One region of the Streptomyces sp. NPDC029674 genome, then DNA from elsewhere that is predicted to be linked to it. Evidence: riboswitches for the same ligand, from Rfam matches in the RefSeq annotation. Region 1 holds a riboswitch; each other region holds the start of a gene.
The links. Region 1 has a riboswitch for thiamine pyrophosphate ahead of thiO (glycine oxidase ThiO). Riboswitches for the same ligand answer to the same signal wherever they lie in the genome.

Region 1 (5,195 bases):
GCCATCAGGACCGGCTCCTGCGCCCGCGTCACCGCGGAGGCCAGCATCACACCCGCGCAGCCCAGCTCCATCGCGATCGCCGCGTCGGACGCCGTGCCCGCGCCCGCGTCGAGGATCACCGGCACGCGCGCGTGCTCCACGATCAGCTGGAAGTTGTGCGGGTTGCGGATGCCGAGCCCGGAGCCGATGGGCGAGCCGAGCGGCATGATCGCCGCGCACCCCACGTCCTCCAGCTTCCGCGCGAGCACCGGGTCGTCGTTCGTGTAGGGCAGCACGGTGAAACCGTCGTCCACCAGGGTCTCGGCGGCGTCCAGGAGCTCGACCGGATCGGGCAGCAGGGTGCGCTCGTCGGCGATCACCTCCAGCTTCACCAGCTCCGTGCCGAGCGCCTCGCGCGCGAGCCGGGCGGTGAGGACGGCCTCGCCCGCCGTGAAACATCCCGCCGTGTTGGGCAGCACGCGGATCCCGAGGCGGTCGAGGACGGAGAGCACGGAGCCCTGCACGCCCGGGTCGAGACGGCGCATCGCGACGGTGGTCAGCTCCGTGCCGGACGCGACGAGGGACCGCTCCAGGACGTCGAGGCTGGGCGCCCCTCCCGTGCCCATGATCAGGCGCGAGGAGAGGGTGAGCCCGCCGATGACGAAGGGGTCGTCTGCCATGGTGGTTCAGCCTCCCTGGACGGCGGTGAGAATTTCGACGCGGTCGCCCTCGGCGAGCGTCGTGGTGGGCCACTGCGCGCGCGGGACGACGGTTTCGTTGACGGCGGCGGCGACTCCGGAGTGCGCCGAGGAGAGGGTGGCCACGACGGCTTCGAGCGTGGTGCCCGAGGCCACGTCGCGTGCTTCCCCATTGACGGATACGGCGAAGGGCGTGGTCATGCGTGCTGCTCCGTGAAGTGCGGCGTGGTGGGAGGGGGTACGGGGGAGGGGGCGGTGAAGCGGCGCGGGGTGAACGGACGCGCCACGTCCGGCAGTTCGCCGGTGGTCAGGGCGTGCGCCATGACGTCGCCGGTGAGGGGCGTCAGCAGGACGCCGTTGCGGTGGTGCCCGGTGGCCAGGTGGAGCCCGGCGAGCCGCGTCGGGCCGAGCAGCGGCGCGTTGTCCGGCGAGCCGGGGCGCAGGCCGGCGCAGGTCTCGGTCAGCGGCAGCTCCGTGATGCCGGGGACGAGTTCGTGCGCGTCCCGCAGCAGTTCGTAGACGCCGCCCGCGGTCACCGTGGTGTCCCAGCCGAGCTCCTCGCTGGTCGCGCCGACGACGAGCTCGCCGTTCTCGCGCGGCACGAGGTAGACGTGGCTGCCGCGCACCACGGCCCGCACGGTGCGGCTCAGGAACGGCGCGTACGGCTTCGGCACCGTCAGCCGCAGGACCTGTCCCTTCACGGGCCGCACGGGCGGCAGGACGTCCTGCGGAACGCCCCCGAGACGCCCGCTGAGGCTGCCTCCCGCGAGCACGGTCCGGTCCGTGCCCAGCTCGGTGCCGTCCGCGAGGACGACGCCGCGCGCCCGGTCGCGTACGACGGACAGGCGCTCGGCCCACGCGCGGTGGAAGGTCACACCGGCCCGCTCGCAGGCGACCACGAGCGCCGCCGCGAGCCGCCGCGGGTCGACCTGGTGGTCGCCGTCGACCCGCAGCCCGCCGCGTACGCCCGGCGCGAGCATCGGCTCCAGGCGGCGGCACTCGCGGCCGCTCAGCCACTCGGACTCGAGCCCCGAGCGGCGCTGCAGGGCGTGCAGTTCGCGCAGGTGGGCGCGGTCGTCGGAGTCGAGCGCGACGGCGAGCGTGCCGCACGCGCGGTAGCCGAGGTCCTGCCCGCTCGCCTCGGTCAGCTCGGCGGCGAAGGCGGGGTAGCGGCGGGCGGATTCGACGTTGAGGCCGAGCAGGGTCTGCTCGCCGTAGTGCAGTTCGGTGACGGCGGCCAGCATGCCCGCGGCGACCTGCGCGGCGCCGCCGCCCGGCTCCGGGTCGACGACCGCGACCGAGAGCCCGCGCTGGGCCGCCCGCCAGGCCGTGACCAGGCCGATGACGCCGCCCCCGACGACGAGGACGTCAGAGGTGGCGGATGGTGGTGTCGTACTCGGACGCGCTGGTGGCGTACGTGGATGCATGGGCGTCCAGCCCCTCCCTTCGCCGGCATGACCCGGATCAGGTTCGTACGGTCGGAGGCCGTCCCAGCCTCCCTCTCAGCCCGGTGCGTCCGGGCTCCCGCGAGTGCTCTGCACCGGCCACCCTAGCCCGTCGCCCCGCGCGGCAGTAGGGGAGCTGTCCGGGTATGGGCGGTGACGGTGTGTCAGAGATCTCCCCGCATCCGTCTGAAGTCGCCCCGGGCCGCCGCCCTAGAGTGATCGGGTGAGCGAGCAGCAGAGGCAGAGCGGGAAACAGCGGCAGGCCGAGCGGCACGTCGTCATCGTCGGAGCCGGAATGGCCGGGGTGCAGACCGCGGTGGCCCTGCGCGAACAGGGCTTCACCGGCGCGGTCACCCTCATCGGGGCCGAGCCGCACCAGCCGTACGACAGGCCGCCGCTGTCCAAGGCGGTGCTGCTCGGCAAGGCGGAGGGCTCCGCCTTCGACATCGACTTCGAAGCGCTCGGCATCGAGCTGGTCTTGGGTCGCGAGGTCACCGGAGTGCGCCCCGCCGACCACGAGCTGGACACCGCCGAGGCCCCCCTCCCGTACGACGTCCTGGTCCTCGCGACCGGCGCCGAACCGATCCGGCTGCCCGGCACCGAGGGCGTCCCGGGCGTCCACCTGCTGCGCACCCTGGACGACGCCGAGCGGCTGCGCCCGGTCCTCGCCGCGCAGCGGGACATCGTGGTCGTCGGGGCGGGCTGGATCGGCGCGGAGTTCGCGACCGCCGCGCGCGAGGCGGGCTGTTCCGTCACCGTCGTCGAGGCCGCGTCGAGGCCGCTGGCCGGGGCGCTGCCGGAAGAGGTCGCAGCGCCCATGGCGGGCTGGTACGCGGACTCCGGAGCGGTGCTGCGCACCCACGCGCGCGTGGAGCGTGTCGAGCCGGGCGAGGTCGTCCTGTCCGACGGGACCCGGCTGCCCGCCGGCGCCGTCGTCGTCGGCATCGGGGCGCGGCCCGCGACGGCCTGGCTGGCCGGCTCCGGCATCGAGCTGGGCGGCCACCGGGAGGTCGTGGCCGACGCCGGTCTGCGCACCTCGGCCCCTGACGTGTACGCGGTCGGCGACTGCTCCTCCTTCCCTTCGGGAAGGTACGGCGAGCGGCTTCTCGTGCACCACTGGGACAACGCCTTGCAGGGCCCGCGCACGGTCGCGGCGAACATCATCGGCGAGACACCGGCGGCGTACGACCCCGTGCCGTACTTCTGGTCGGAGCAGTTCGGCCGCTTCGTGCAGTACGCGGGCCACCACGCCTCGGCGGACGAGCTGGTGTGGCGCGGCGACCCGACGGGGGTGGCCTGGTCGGTGTGCTGGCTGCGGGACGGCGCTCTCGTGGCGATCCTCGCGGTGGGCCGCCCCAGGGACCTGGCCCAGGGCCGCAGACTGATCGAGTCGGCCACCCGTCTGGCCCCCGCGCAGGTGGCAGACCCTTCGGTGCCTTTGAAGAAGGCGGCACTGTAGCCGGACGGCCGCCGTCCGGTGCGTGTCACCGGCCAGAGATACGCTGGACCACGTGACCGAGATTGACGCAAAGACTGACGCTCTTGTCCCCGCCTGGCTGCACCTCCCCGACATCGCGGAAATGCTCGACGTCGAGGTGACCCGTGTGCGCCAGCTGGTCAAGGAGGGCCAGCTGATCGCCGTACGCCGTGGGGAGAACCGGGCGCTCCAGGTGCCCGCCGCCTTCATCGACGACGACAAGGTCGTCAAGGGCCTCGCCGGCACCCTGACGCTCCTGAGGGACGACGGCTTCTCCGACGAGGAGATGCTGGAGTGGCTCTTCACCCCCGACCCGAGCCTGCCCGGCACCCCCGTGCAGGCACTGGGCGAGAATCGCGGCACGGAGGTGAAGCGTCGCGCCCAGGCGCTGGCTGTTTGACCTGAGCGCACCAGCAGACCAGCACACGACCGACAACGGGGGGACTTCTCCATGGCCGCCGACCACCGCACCCGGCTCGCGGACGCCCGGCTCTACCTGTGCACGGACGCACGCAGGCGCCAGGGGGACCTCCCCGAGTTCCTCGACGCCGTCCTCGCGGGCGGCGTCGACATCGTGCAGCTGCGCGACAAGGGCATGGAGGCCGGCGAGGAGCTGGCGCACCTCGAGGTCTTCGCGGACGCCGCGCGGCGGCACGGCAAGCTCCTCGCGGTGAACGACCGCGCGGACGTCGCGCACGCCATCGGCGCCGACGTGCTGCACCTCGGCCAGGGCGACCTGCCCGTCCCGGCGGCCCGCGCCATCCTCGGCGAGGACGTCCTCATAGGCCGCTCCACGCACTCCGAGCCGGAGGCCGCCGCGGCCGCGGTCCAGGACGGCGTGGACTACTTCTGCACGGGGCCGTGCTGGCCCACGCCCACCAAGCCGGGCCGCCACGCCCCGGGCCTCGACCTGGTCCGGTATACGGCCTCGCTCGGCACGGACCGGCCCTGGTTCGCCATCGGCGGCATCGACGCGGGCAACCTGGACGAGGTGCTCGAAGCGGGCGCCCGGCGGGTCGTCGTCGTGCGGGCCGTCACCGAGGCCGACGACCCCGGTGCCGCCGCCGCGGAGTTCGCGAAGCGGCTCCGTACAACTGTCTGAGCAACAACCCGGGAGTGTCCGATCCGTGGACAACAAAACGGCAAATCGGCTAAATCTCCCAGGTCTGGTTGGGTGACCGTCGCGGCCTGGCTAACCTGCCCGTATGGCCTCAGGCACAGCTTCGACCAGGACTGACCGTGCGCGCACGGTGCGCGACATGCTCGCGACCGGAAAAACGACATTTTCGTTCGAGTTCTCCGCGCCGAAAACCCCCAAGGGTGAGCGGAACCTCTGGAACGCGCTGCGGCGGGTCGAGGCGGTCGCCCCGGACTTCGTCTCCGTGACCTACGGCGCGGGCGGTTCGACGCGCACCGGCACGGTCAAGGAGACCCAGCAGATCGTCGCCGACACGACCCTGACGCCCGTCGCGCACCTGACCGCGGTCGACCACTCCGTGGCCGAGCTGCGCAACATCATCGGGCAGTACGCGGACGCGGGCATCAGGAACATGCTCGCGGTCCGCGGCGACCCGCCGGGCGACCCTCTCGGCGAGT
Region 2 (5,195 bases), on a different contig from region 1:
CGTCCCACCCGTCGGTGCTCTCGCCTGCCGCCGTCCCACCCGCCGTCACCGTTTGCGGCGGCGGCCCTTCCCCCCGCGGGAAGGCCGGGCCCCGCTCGCGCCTCCACGCCCGTCGGCGGTGGCGGGGATGCCGACGGAGCCCGTGCCGTGCCCCGACGTGCGGTCGGCCGAGACGACCAGGGCGGCCAGGGCGGTCGTCACCGGCACGGAGGCGACGAGGCCGATCGAGCCGATCAGGGTGCGCACGATTTCCTCGGCGACCAACTCGCTGTTGGCCACCGTGCCCACACTGGACTGAGCGATCGAGAAGAGCAGGAGCAGGGGCAGCGCGGCGCCCGCGTAGGCGAGGACGAGGGTGTTGACGACCGAGGCGATGTGGTCGCGGCCGATGCGGATGCCCGCGCGGTACAGGCCGCGCCAGCCCATCGTCGGGTTGGCCTGGTGCAGTTCCCAGACCGCGGAGGTCTGGGTGACCGTGACGTCGTCGAGTACGCCGAGCGAGCCGATGATGACGCCCGCGAGGAGCAGGCCGCTCATGTCGATGGACGGATACAGGCCATGAATGAGGCCGGTGTTGTCGTCCGTGTTGCCGGTGAGTGCGGCCCAGCCGATGAAGAGGGAGCCGAGCAGCCCGATCAGCAGGAGGGAGATGAGCGTGCCGAGTACCGCGACCGAGGTGCGGGCCGTGAGGCCGTGGCAGAGGTAGAGCGCGATCAGCATGATGGCGCTGGCCCCGATCACCGCCACGACCAGCGGGTTCGAGCCCTGAAGGATCGCGGGCAGGATGAAGAACGTGAGCACCATGAAGCTGATGGCGAGCGCGACCAGGGCCATCACGCCGCGCAGCCGTCCCACCACGACGACGGCGAGCGCGAAGATGCCGGCGAGCAGCGCCATGGGGATCTTGCGGTTCACATCGGTGACCGAGTACTGCAGTCCTTCGGGTGCCTTGGGTTCGTAGGCGACCACCACCTCCTGGCCTTGGCGCAGTTGGCGGGGCGAGTCCGGTTGGATGATCTCGGTGAAGGTACGGCCCGTGTCCTTGCCGCTGCTCACCTCGATCGTCGCCTTCTTGCAGGTTCCCGTGGCGCGGGACTGCGCGGACTGGCCCTCGGGGGTGGAGGTGTCGCCGGTCGGTGGCGGCTGGGAGGGGCTGAGCTCCTTGCAGGGCAGCTCCTGCACCTTCGTCACCTTCGCGGACTGGGTCTGTCGGTCGAAACCGACGCCGGTCCGCTCGTGCGAGGGCGTGCCGCCGGGCCACAGCACCATGAGCCCCACGACGACCGCGGCGGCGAAGGGGATCAGGACCGCGGCGATGACCTTGCGCAGATGCTTGGAGACGGGCGCGGCCGGACCGTGGCTGTGGGAATGCCCATGCCCATGTCCGTGCCCGGACCCATTTCCGTGCCCGGACCCGTCTCCGGGCCCGTGCCCTGACCCATGTCCATGCCCCTCCGGAGGCGGCCCGGAGGCGGGCGGCTGTGGGGGCGGCGGGGGCGGCGGTTCTGTGGTGGTCACTGACCGATCATCGCAAGAACGGCGGGGGCCCTCTGTTCAGCGCGGCCGACATGACGCTAGCGTGGAGCCACCTTTGCAATCGCGGGAGCTCGGAGCACCGGGCTGAGAGGGCGCTGACCTCCGTACGAAACGGCACGAAGAGTGCACGAAACGTACGGGATTCGCTGCGTCGACCGCCGAACCTGTTACCGGGTAATGCCGGCGTAGGGAGTAGGTCTCATGACCACATCGGACGCACGCACGCCTGCCTCCAGCAGCGACGAGCACTCTGAGAGTGCAGTCGCGGCTGACGGGGCCGGGAAGTCCATCGGCTGGCACAAGGCGTATGTCGAGGGTTCGCGCCCCGACCTGCGCGTGCCGGTCCGCCAGGTGCACCTCACCAACGGCAAGGCCGTCACCCTGTACGACACTTCGGGCCCGTACACCGACCCGTCGGCCGAGACCGACGTCCGCCGCGGACTGCCGCCGCTGCGGGAGAACTGGATCATCGCCCGCGGCGACACCGAGGAGTACGTGGGCCGTCCGCCGCGTCCCGAGGACGACGGCATCAAGCACACCTCGCCCCGCGGCGGGCTCAAGAACCTCGACGCGGTCTTCCCCGGCCGTCCCCGCCAGCCGCGCCGCGGCCGCCAGGGCCAGGCGGTGACGCAGCTCGCGTACGCCCGGCGCGGCGAGATCACGCCCGAGATGGAGTTCATCGGGATCCGCGAGAACATGGATCCCGAGATCGTGCGGGAAGAGGTCGCCGCGGGCCGCGCGGTGATCCCCGCCAACGTGAACCACCCGGAGATCGAGCCGATGATCATCGGCAAGAAGTTCCTGGTGAAGGTGAACGCCAACATCGGCAACTCCGCGGTCACTTCCTCCATCGAGGAGGAGGTGGACAAGATGACCTGGGCGACCCAGTGGGGCGCCGACACGGTCATGGACCTCTCCACCGGCCGCAACATCCACACGACCCGCGAGTGGGTCCTGCGCAACTCCCCCGTGCCGATCGGCACCGTGCCGCTCTACCAGGCCCTGGAGAAGGTCGACGGCAAGGCCGAGGAGCTGTCCTGGGAGATCTACAAGGACACGGTCATCGAGCAGGCCGAGCAGGGCGTGGACTACATGACGGTGCACGCCGGCGTGCGGCTTCCGTACGTTCCGCTCACCGCACGCCGCAAGACCGGCATCGTCTCGCGCGGCGGTTCGATCATGGCCGCCTGGTGCCTCGCGCACCACAAGGAGAGCTTCCTCTACGAGCACTTCGAGGAGCTCTGCGAGATCCTCGCGGCGTACGACGTGACGTACTCGCTCGGCGACGGCCTGCGGCCCGGTTCGATCGCGGACGCCAATGACGAGGCGCAGTTCGCCGAGTTGCGGACCCTCGGGGAACTCAACACGATCGCCAAGCGTCACAACGTACAGACGATGATCGAGGGCCCCGGGCACGTCCCGATGCACAAGATCAAGGAGAACATCGACCTTCAGCAGGAGATCTGCGAGGAGGCGCCGTTCTACACGCTCGGCCCGCTGACCACTGACATCGCGCCCGCCTACGACCACATCACCTCCGGCATCGGCGCCGCGATGATCGGCTGGTGGGGGACGGCGATGCTCTGTTACGTCACGCCGAAGGAGCACCTGGGCCTGCCCAACCGCGACGACGTGAAGACCGGCGTCATCACGTACAAGATCGCGGCGCACGCGGCGGACCTCGCCAAGGGGCACCCGGGCGCGCAGGACTGGGACGACGCCCTCTCGGACGCGCGCTTCGAGTTCCGCTGGGAGGACCAGTTCAACCTGGCCCTCGACCCGGTCACGGCACGGGAGTACCACGACGAGACGCTGCCGGCCGAGCCCGCGAAGACGGCGCACTTCTGCTCGATGTGCGGGCCGAAGTTCTGCTCGATGAAGATCTCCCAGGACATCCGGCGTCAGCACGGCGGTGACCTGGACTCGGACGACATCGCGGCGGGCATGGAGCAGAAGTCCAAGGAGTTCGCGGCGGCGGGCAACCGCGTCTATCTGCCGATCGCGGACTGACCTCGGCGCACGGGCTGAGTTCTTGGTGAGGGCCCGCGTCTGGTGGGCCCGGGCCCCGCTACTTCGCCCCGGGTTCGGGGCCCGGGCCCCGGCTACTGTGCTCGGGTCCGGGGCCAGGGCCCCGCCAGGCTTCGGTCGGCCCTGCCCCACGCCGTAACGGAACAGCCAAGATCGCGCACGGCCCGGTCCAGGTCCCTGCCCTGCCTGACAGGGGCGACCCGCGTGGCGCACCTTCTCCCTGGGCCCCTCCACACGTCCGCCCTGATCGTGGAGGGGGACGGCGAGTCGGCCGTACCCCGGCGACGCGGTCGACTCGTTCGATGTCTCCCGTACCGCCCTCGACGAACAACCGGAAGTGCACCTGCGGTTACGGCCGACCGACTACTACACGTTTCTCGCGGCTCAGCAGCTCGACCGTCGGCTGGCCGACGGGACGACTCCGCGGTCCCGCTACCTGGACCCGGACAGTCCGCTGCGGGCGCCCGCGTTTCTGCAGTGCAGTTTCGCCACCAACGTCGCGGTGGTGACGGCCGACGACATGCTGGTCGTGAGCCAGCGCAGTGAGCGGGTCCGTATGGCGCCGGGCGTCTGGAACTCCTCTGTGAACGAGGGCATGTCACGGCACATCGACTCGTCCGGACGGAGCGCCCCCGACCTGCACGCCGTCGCGCGACGCGGCATGCGGGAGGAGCTCTCCATCGAGCCGAACGAGTACTCGCTCGAACTGCTCGCCTTTGTCCTGGACATCGACAAACGCCACTGGAGCGCCCACTTCTACGCCAGGCTGAAGGATCTGACTCGCGAAGGGCTGCAGGCGCGGATGAGCCGCGGAGTCGCGGACAGGTGGGAGCACCAGACCATCGACTGCGTGCCGTTCCGCCCGGCGGCAGTGGTCAAGTACATGTTGCGTGCCGACCGGATCCACCGGTGGGCTCCCCTCGCGCCGGCGCTCTTCCATCTCGCGTTGGTGCACGTCTACAGCCGTACGACGGTCGAAAGGGCGGAGGCGCGAATCGTTCGGCGTATGTAGCGGCAGACGTCCGCCGGGGTGAGTGGGCGGGTCACGCCCGGACCGTAGACGGGCGTGTCCGCACGGTGCCATTCTCCTGGGACCACACAGTTCGGGACATAGGTGCCATTGGTGGTGCGATATGGCGACGTCTCTTCGGATGCCTCGGCCGGCCGTTCTCCTGCTCATGAGCGTCCTGTGTCTGCCCGCCCTCGCCTGCGGGGGTCATGACGATGACGGCGGGAGCGGTGGGTCGAGTACGTCCGGTGGCGGGGTCGCCGCCTCCGGAGGGGGCATCATCGGAGGCTCCACTTCGGACGGCTCCACCTCGGACGGGTCGGCTTCGGACGGGGCGGCTTCGGAGGGCTCGACCTCGGACGGCGACACGGCGGGCGGCGGCGGGGACGACGGTGGCGGAAAAGTGCCGACCTCGCCGCTGCACATTCCGGCCATCAACTACAAGGGACGACCCTTCGACGCCGTCACCGACTTCGGCAGGCAGACCTGGGAGTTGATCCAGAACGACGTCCGCACCGCCTGCGAGGACGGCACCGTCTGCCTTCGCCTCGAACGGGTGTACAGCACCGATCTGCCCGCCTCCGAGACCGAGACCGTCGAGGAGTGCGGCTTCGTGAAGATC
Region 3 (5,195 bases), on a different contig from region 1:
GGCCCGCAGCGGCGACGCGCCGAGCACGGCCGCCGCCTCGCGCAGCCGTCCGTCCACCGCGCGCAGGACGGGCAGCATGGTGCGTACGACGAAGGGCACACCGACCAGCGCCTGGGCCAGCGGCACCAGGATCCAGGACGACCGCAGATCCAGCGGCGGCTCGTCCAGCGTGATCAGGAAGCCGAAGCCGACGGTCACCGCGGAGACCCCGAGCGGCAGCATGAGCAGCGCGTCGAAGCCGCGGACGAGACGTCCCGCCCGGCGCGTCAGCGCCGCCGCCGCAAGCCCGCCGACGACGACTGCGATGGCCGTGGCCGCGACCGCGTACCGCAGCGAGTTCCAGACCGCCTCGATCGGCGGCACGAGGAAGGCGCCGCCGTCCGCCGAGGTCAGCTCCTTGTAGTACGTGATGCCGAAGCCGCCGGGGCCGTCGAACGACCGCTGGACGAGCACGCCGAGCGGCAGCAGTATCAGCAGCGCGACCGTCGCCATGACCAGACCGAGCAGCGCCCACTGCCCGGCGCCGCGCGGCCTGCGCGCCACCGCCGAGGCGTCGACGAGCCGCAGCGCGCTCTCGCGCCGCCGGACCGTCCAGGCGTGGACGGCGAGGACCAGACCCACCGCGACGAACTGGACGAGGGTCAGGACCGCGGCCGTCGGCAGGTCGAGCAGTTGCGCGGTCTGCCGGTAGATCTCCACTTCGAGCGTGGAGTACGCGGGTCCGCCCAGGATCTGCACGACGCCGAAGGAGGTGAAGGTGAAGAGGAAGACCATGAGGGCGGCGGCGGCCACCGCCGGGCCGAGCGCCGGGAGCGTCACGGTCCGCCAGGCCGTCCAGCGGGAGGCGCCGAGCATCCGCGCGGCCTCCTCCTGGCGCGGGTCGAGCTGCGACCAGAGTCCGCCGACGGTCCGTACGACGACCGCGTAGTTGAAGAAGACGTGCGCGAGCAGGATCGCCCACACGGTGGTGTCCAGGCGTACGCCCCACAGCTCGTCGAAGAGCCCGCCCCGCCCGATCAGCGCGAGGAAGGCCGTCCCGACGACGACCGTCGGCAGCACGAACGGCACGGTGACGACGGCCCGCAGCACCCGCTTGCCCGGGAACTCGAAGCGCGCGAAGACGTACGCGCCGGGGAGCGCGATCAGCAGCGTGAGCGCGGTCGACGCGAGCGCCTGCCAGGTGGTGAACCACAGCACGTGCCGGATGTCGGACTGCCCGAGCACGTCCGTGATCCGCCCGAACCGCCAGCCGCCGTCGACGTGCAGCCCGCGCGCGACGATCGCCGAGACCGGATAGGCGAAGAAGAGCGCGAAGAACGCGACGGGCACGGCCATGAGACCGAGCCGCGTCGCGCTCCCGCGACCGGCTCCCGCGCGGAAGCGGGACTTGGTGCCGTCGGCTGCTTCGGTTACTTCAGTACGAGCGAGGTCCACGACTTGATCCACGGCTCGCGGTTGTCGGCGATCTTCTTCGGGTCCATGGTCTGCGGCGCGTCGACCGTCACGCCGTGCTCGGTGAACAGCTTCGGCAGCTTGGTGCCCTCACGCACCGGGTTCACGAACATGTTCAGCGGCATGTCCTCCTGGAACTCCTTGCCCGCGAGGAAGTCGAGGAGCGCCTTGCCGCCCTTCTCGTTCTTCGCGCCGCTCAGCAGGCCCGCGTACTCGACCTGGCGGAAGCAGGTGCCGGTCGCGACGCCGGTCGGCGCCTGCTTCGGCTGCGGCTCTCCGTAGAGCACCTCTACGGGCGGCGAGGAGGCGTAGGAGACGACGAGCGGCCGGTCGCCCTTGGCCTTCTTGCCGCCGGCGGACCCGGAGAACTCCTCGTTGTAGGCCTGCTCCCAGCCGTCGACGACCTTCACGCCGTTGGCCTTGAGCTTCTTCCAGTAGCTCTCCCAGCCGTCGTCGCCGTACTTCGCGGCGGTGCCGAGCAGGAAGCCGAGCCCGGGAGAGGAGGTCGAGGCGTTCTCGGTGACGAGCAGGTTCTTGTACGCGGGCTTGGCCAGGTCGTCGAAGGACTTCGGCGGCGCCAGCTTCTTGTCGGCGAAGTACTTCTTGTCGTAGTTCACGCAGATGTCGCCGCTGTCGACGGGCGTGACCCGGTGCTTGCCCTGGTCGGCCCGGAACTCCGGCTTGATCTTCTCCGCGCCCTTGACCTCGTACGACTGGAAGAGCCCGTGGTCGAGCGCCCGCGACAGGAGGGTGTTGTCGACGCCGAAGAAGACGTCGCCCTGCGGGTTGTCCTTGGAGAGGATCGCCTTGTTCACGGCGGCGCCCGCGTCACCGTCCTTGAGGACCTTGACCCGGTAGCCGGACCGCTTCTCGAAGTCCTTCAGTACGTCCTTGGAGACGTTGAAGGAGTCGTGGCTGACGAGCGTCACGCTCTTGGAGTCGGACGCGCCGGAACCGCTGCCGGAGCCGCCGCACGCGGAGACCGCGACGAGCCCGACGCCCACCGCGAGCGCGGTGAACGAGACCTTCTTGGTGGTGCCGATGGTGCTCACTGGAACTTCCTCCTGGGTGACCAGGAGAAGACGCGGCCCCGCCCGCGGGCCGACGGCACGGGGCCGGTGGCACGCGGGCAGGGCGCTACAGCTTGAGTGATGCCCGAACTTCCTACCCAGAATGACCTGGGCGAGGTTCAGAGGGTCTGCGGCCCACCTGTCCAAGGTGCCGCACTCTCAGCGCTGTGGCGCTCCCCTGTCGGAATATGCAGATGTATGTACGAGGCGTACGCCCGCCAGAGTACCCCTCGGCCTGCCTCGCCTACCTCTCGGCCGCGGCGAGCTGGCCGCACGCCCCGTCGATCTCCTGACCCCGGGTGTCCCGAATCGTGACCGGCACACCATGGGCGGCGATGGCCTCCACGAACGCCTTCTCGTCCTCGGGCCGCGAGGCCGTCCACTTCGAGCCCGGTGTCGGGTTCAGCGGAATGAGATTGACGTGCACCGGCTTGCCCTTGAGCAGCCGGCCGAGCCGGTCGCCTCGCCACGCCTGGTCGTTGATGTCGCGGATCAGCGCGTACTCGATGGAGAGGCGACGGCCCGACTTCGCGGCGTACTCCCAGCCCGCGTCCAGCACCTCCCGCACCTTCCACCGCGTGTTGACCGGGACGAGGGTGTCGCGCAGCTCGTCGTCCGGCGCGTGCAGCGAGATGGCGAGGCGGCACTTGAAGCCCTCGTCGGAGAACCGGTGGATCGCCGGGACGAGCCCGACCGTCGACACGGTGATCCCGCGCTGCGAGAGCCCGAGGCCGTCCGGCTCCGGGTCGGTGAGGCGCCGGATGGCACCGGTCACGCGGTTGTAGTTGGCGAGCGGCTCGCCCATCCCCATGAAGACGATGTTGGAGAGCCGGGCGGGCCCACCCGGGATCTCCCCGTCCCGCAGCGCGCGCATGCCGTCGACGATCTGGTGCACGATCTCGCCCGTCGACAGGTTCCGGTCGAGACCGGCCTGCCCGGTGGCGCAGAACGGGCAGTTCATGCCGCACCCGGCCTGCGAACTGATGCACATGGTGACCCGGTCCGGGTACCGCATCAGGACCGACTCGACGAGCGTCCCGTCGAAGAGCCGCCACAGCGTCTTGCGGGTCGTGTCGTCGTCACAGCTGATGTGCCGCACCACGGACATCAGATCGGGCAGCAGCGCCTCGCGGAGCTTGTCGCGCGCACCGGCGGGGATGTCGGTCCACTCGGCCGGATCGTGCGCGTACCGCGCGAAGTAGTGCTGCGACAGCTGCTTGGCACGGAACGGCTTCTCGCCGATGGCGGCGACGGCTTCCTTGCGCTCGGCGGGCGTGAGGTCGGCGAGATGCCGCGGGGGCTTCTTGGCACCGCGGGGCGCGACAAAGGTGAGTTCTCCGGGTACAGGCATGGTCCTTCCAGTGTCGCAGACATACGACAAGGGGCTCGCCGCCCTGTGGACAACGAGCCCCTCACGCACGTTTACGCAGGTCAGCCTTGCTATCACCCAGAGCCGACGAAGATCACGAGCAGCAACCACACCACCGGCGCCGTCGGCAGCAAGGAATCCAGCCGGTCCATGATGCCGCCGTGCCCCGGCAGCAGCGTGCCCATGTCCTTGATGCCGAGGTCCCGCTTGATCATCGACTCGCCGAGGTCCCCCAGCGTGGCGCTCGCCGCGACCGCGAGGCCCATCAGGAGCCCCTGCCACCACTCGCCGTCGTCGATCAGGAAGTGCATGCACAGCGCGCCGGCGGCCATCGCGAAGGTGACCGCGCCGAGCAGGCCCTCGCGGGTCTTGCCGGGGCTGATGCGCGGCGCCAGCTTGTGCTTGCCGAAGCGCCAGCCGATCGCGTACGCACCCGTGTCGCTGACCACCGTCAGGAGCAGGAAGGTGAGCACCCGCTGCGGACCGTCGTCCGCGGCGAGCATCAGTGCCACGAACGTCGCGAGGAACGGCACATAGAAGGCGGCGAAGACCCCCGCCGTGACGTCCTTCAGATAGCCCTCGGGCGGCTCGGTCATCCGCCAGACAAGGACGGCGAGCGCGGTGAGCGCCATCGCGACCCACGCGCCCTCGGTCCCGCGCACGTACCCGGCGACGACCATCGCCGCGCCGCCCACCGCGAGCGGCACGAGCGGCGCCTTGATCTCCTTGCGCTCCGCCAGACGGGAAGTGAGCTCCCAGAGGCCGACCACGACGGCGACCGCTATGACGCCGATGAAGACGGCCTTGACGACGAACAGCGACGCGACGATCACCGCACCGAGGCCCACGCCCACCCCTATGGCCGCCCCCAGATCCCGGCCCGCGCTCTTCTTCTGCGGTGCCGCCGGAGCGGGCTTCGGCTGTGGTGCGCTGGGCATGGGCTCCTGCGGAGGCTCGTCACGGAACAGGGGGCCGCCCATCCGAGTGGCCCCCCGGTCGTCGTCCTGGTCTCCGCCGTTCACGGGTACGTCGGGCACGATGGGCATGGGCTGCGTCTCAGACGGAAACAGCGCGTCCTGCGCATCGTACGCGGGACCTGGCGGGGTCGCCCCCTGACCAGGCCCCTGGTCGGGCGGTCCCCAATACCCGGTTCTGGGCGGCGCCCCCCAGGAAGAGTCGTTCACGGATCGGTTCCCTGATTCCTCGGACTGGAGCCTCGGCTCAGACTTCGAGAAGCTCGGCTTCCTTGTGCTTGAGCAGCTCGTCCACCTGGGCGACGTACTTCGAGGTGGTGTCGTCGAGCT

Region 2: it holds a riboswitch for thiamine pyrophosphate, as region 1 does, so the genes downstream of both, thiC (phosphomethylpyrimidine synthase ThiC) here and thiO (glycine oxidase ThiO) in region 1, are expected to answer to the same signal.
Region 3: it holds a riboswitch for thiamine pyrophosphate, as region 1 does, so the genes downstream of both, ACI2L3_RS25480 (thiamine ABC transporter substrate binding subunit) here and thiO (glycine oxidase ThiO) in region 1, are expected to answer to the same signal.

What each region holds. Positions count from the first base shown of each region.
Region 1 is NZ_JBJDPY010000007.1:309,557-314,751, reverse strand. Features, by position in the region: gene ACI2L3_RS19440 (thiazole synthase) at 1-659, opposite strand, end outside; gene thiS (sulfur carrier protein ThiS) at 666-878, opposite strand; gene thiO (glycine oxidase ThiO) at 875-2,104, opposite strand; TPP riboswitch at 2,102-2,215, opposite strand; gene ACI2L3_RS19425 (NAD(P)/FAD-dependent oxidoreductase) at 2,418-3,581, shown strand; gene ACI2L3_RS19420 (Rv2175c family DNA-binding protein) at 3,634-3,999, shown strand; gene thiE (thiamine phosphate synthase) at 4,051-4,701, shown strand; gene metF (methylenetetrahydrofolate reductase [NAD(P)H]) at 4,805-5,195, shown strand, end outside.
Region 2 is NZ_JBJDPY010000012.1:117,131-122,325, forward strand. Features, by position in the region: gene ACI2L3_RS27140 (YibE/F family protein) at 46-1,518, opposite strand; TPP riboswitch at 1,590-1,745, shown strand; gene thiC (phosphomethylpyrimidine synthase ThiC) at 1,738-3,546, shown strand; gene ACI2L3_RS27150 (hypothetical protein) at 3,902-4,576, shown strand; gene ACI2L3_RS27155 (hypothetical protein) at 4,743-5,195, shown strand, end outside.
Region 3 is NZ_JBJDPY010000011.1:59,848-65,042, forward strand. Features, by position in the region: gene ACI2L3_RS25475 (ABC transporter permease) at 1-1,434, opposite strand, end outside; gene ACI2L3_RS25480 (thiamine ABC transporter substrate binding subunit) at 1,410-2,495, opposite strand; TPP riboswitch at 2,596-2,712, opposite strand; gene rlmN (23S rRNA (adenine(2503)-C(2))-methyltransferase RlmN) at 2,767-3,873, opposite strand; gene ACI2L3_RS25490 (phosphatidate cytidylyltransferase) at 3,966-5,075, opposite strand; gene frr (ribosome recycling factor) at 5,113-5,195, opposite strand, start outside.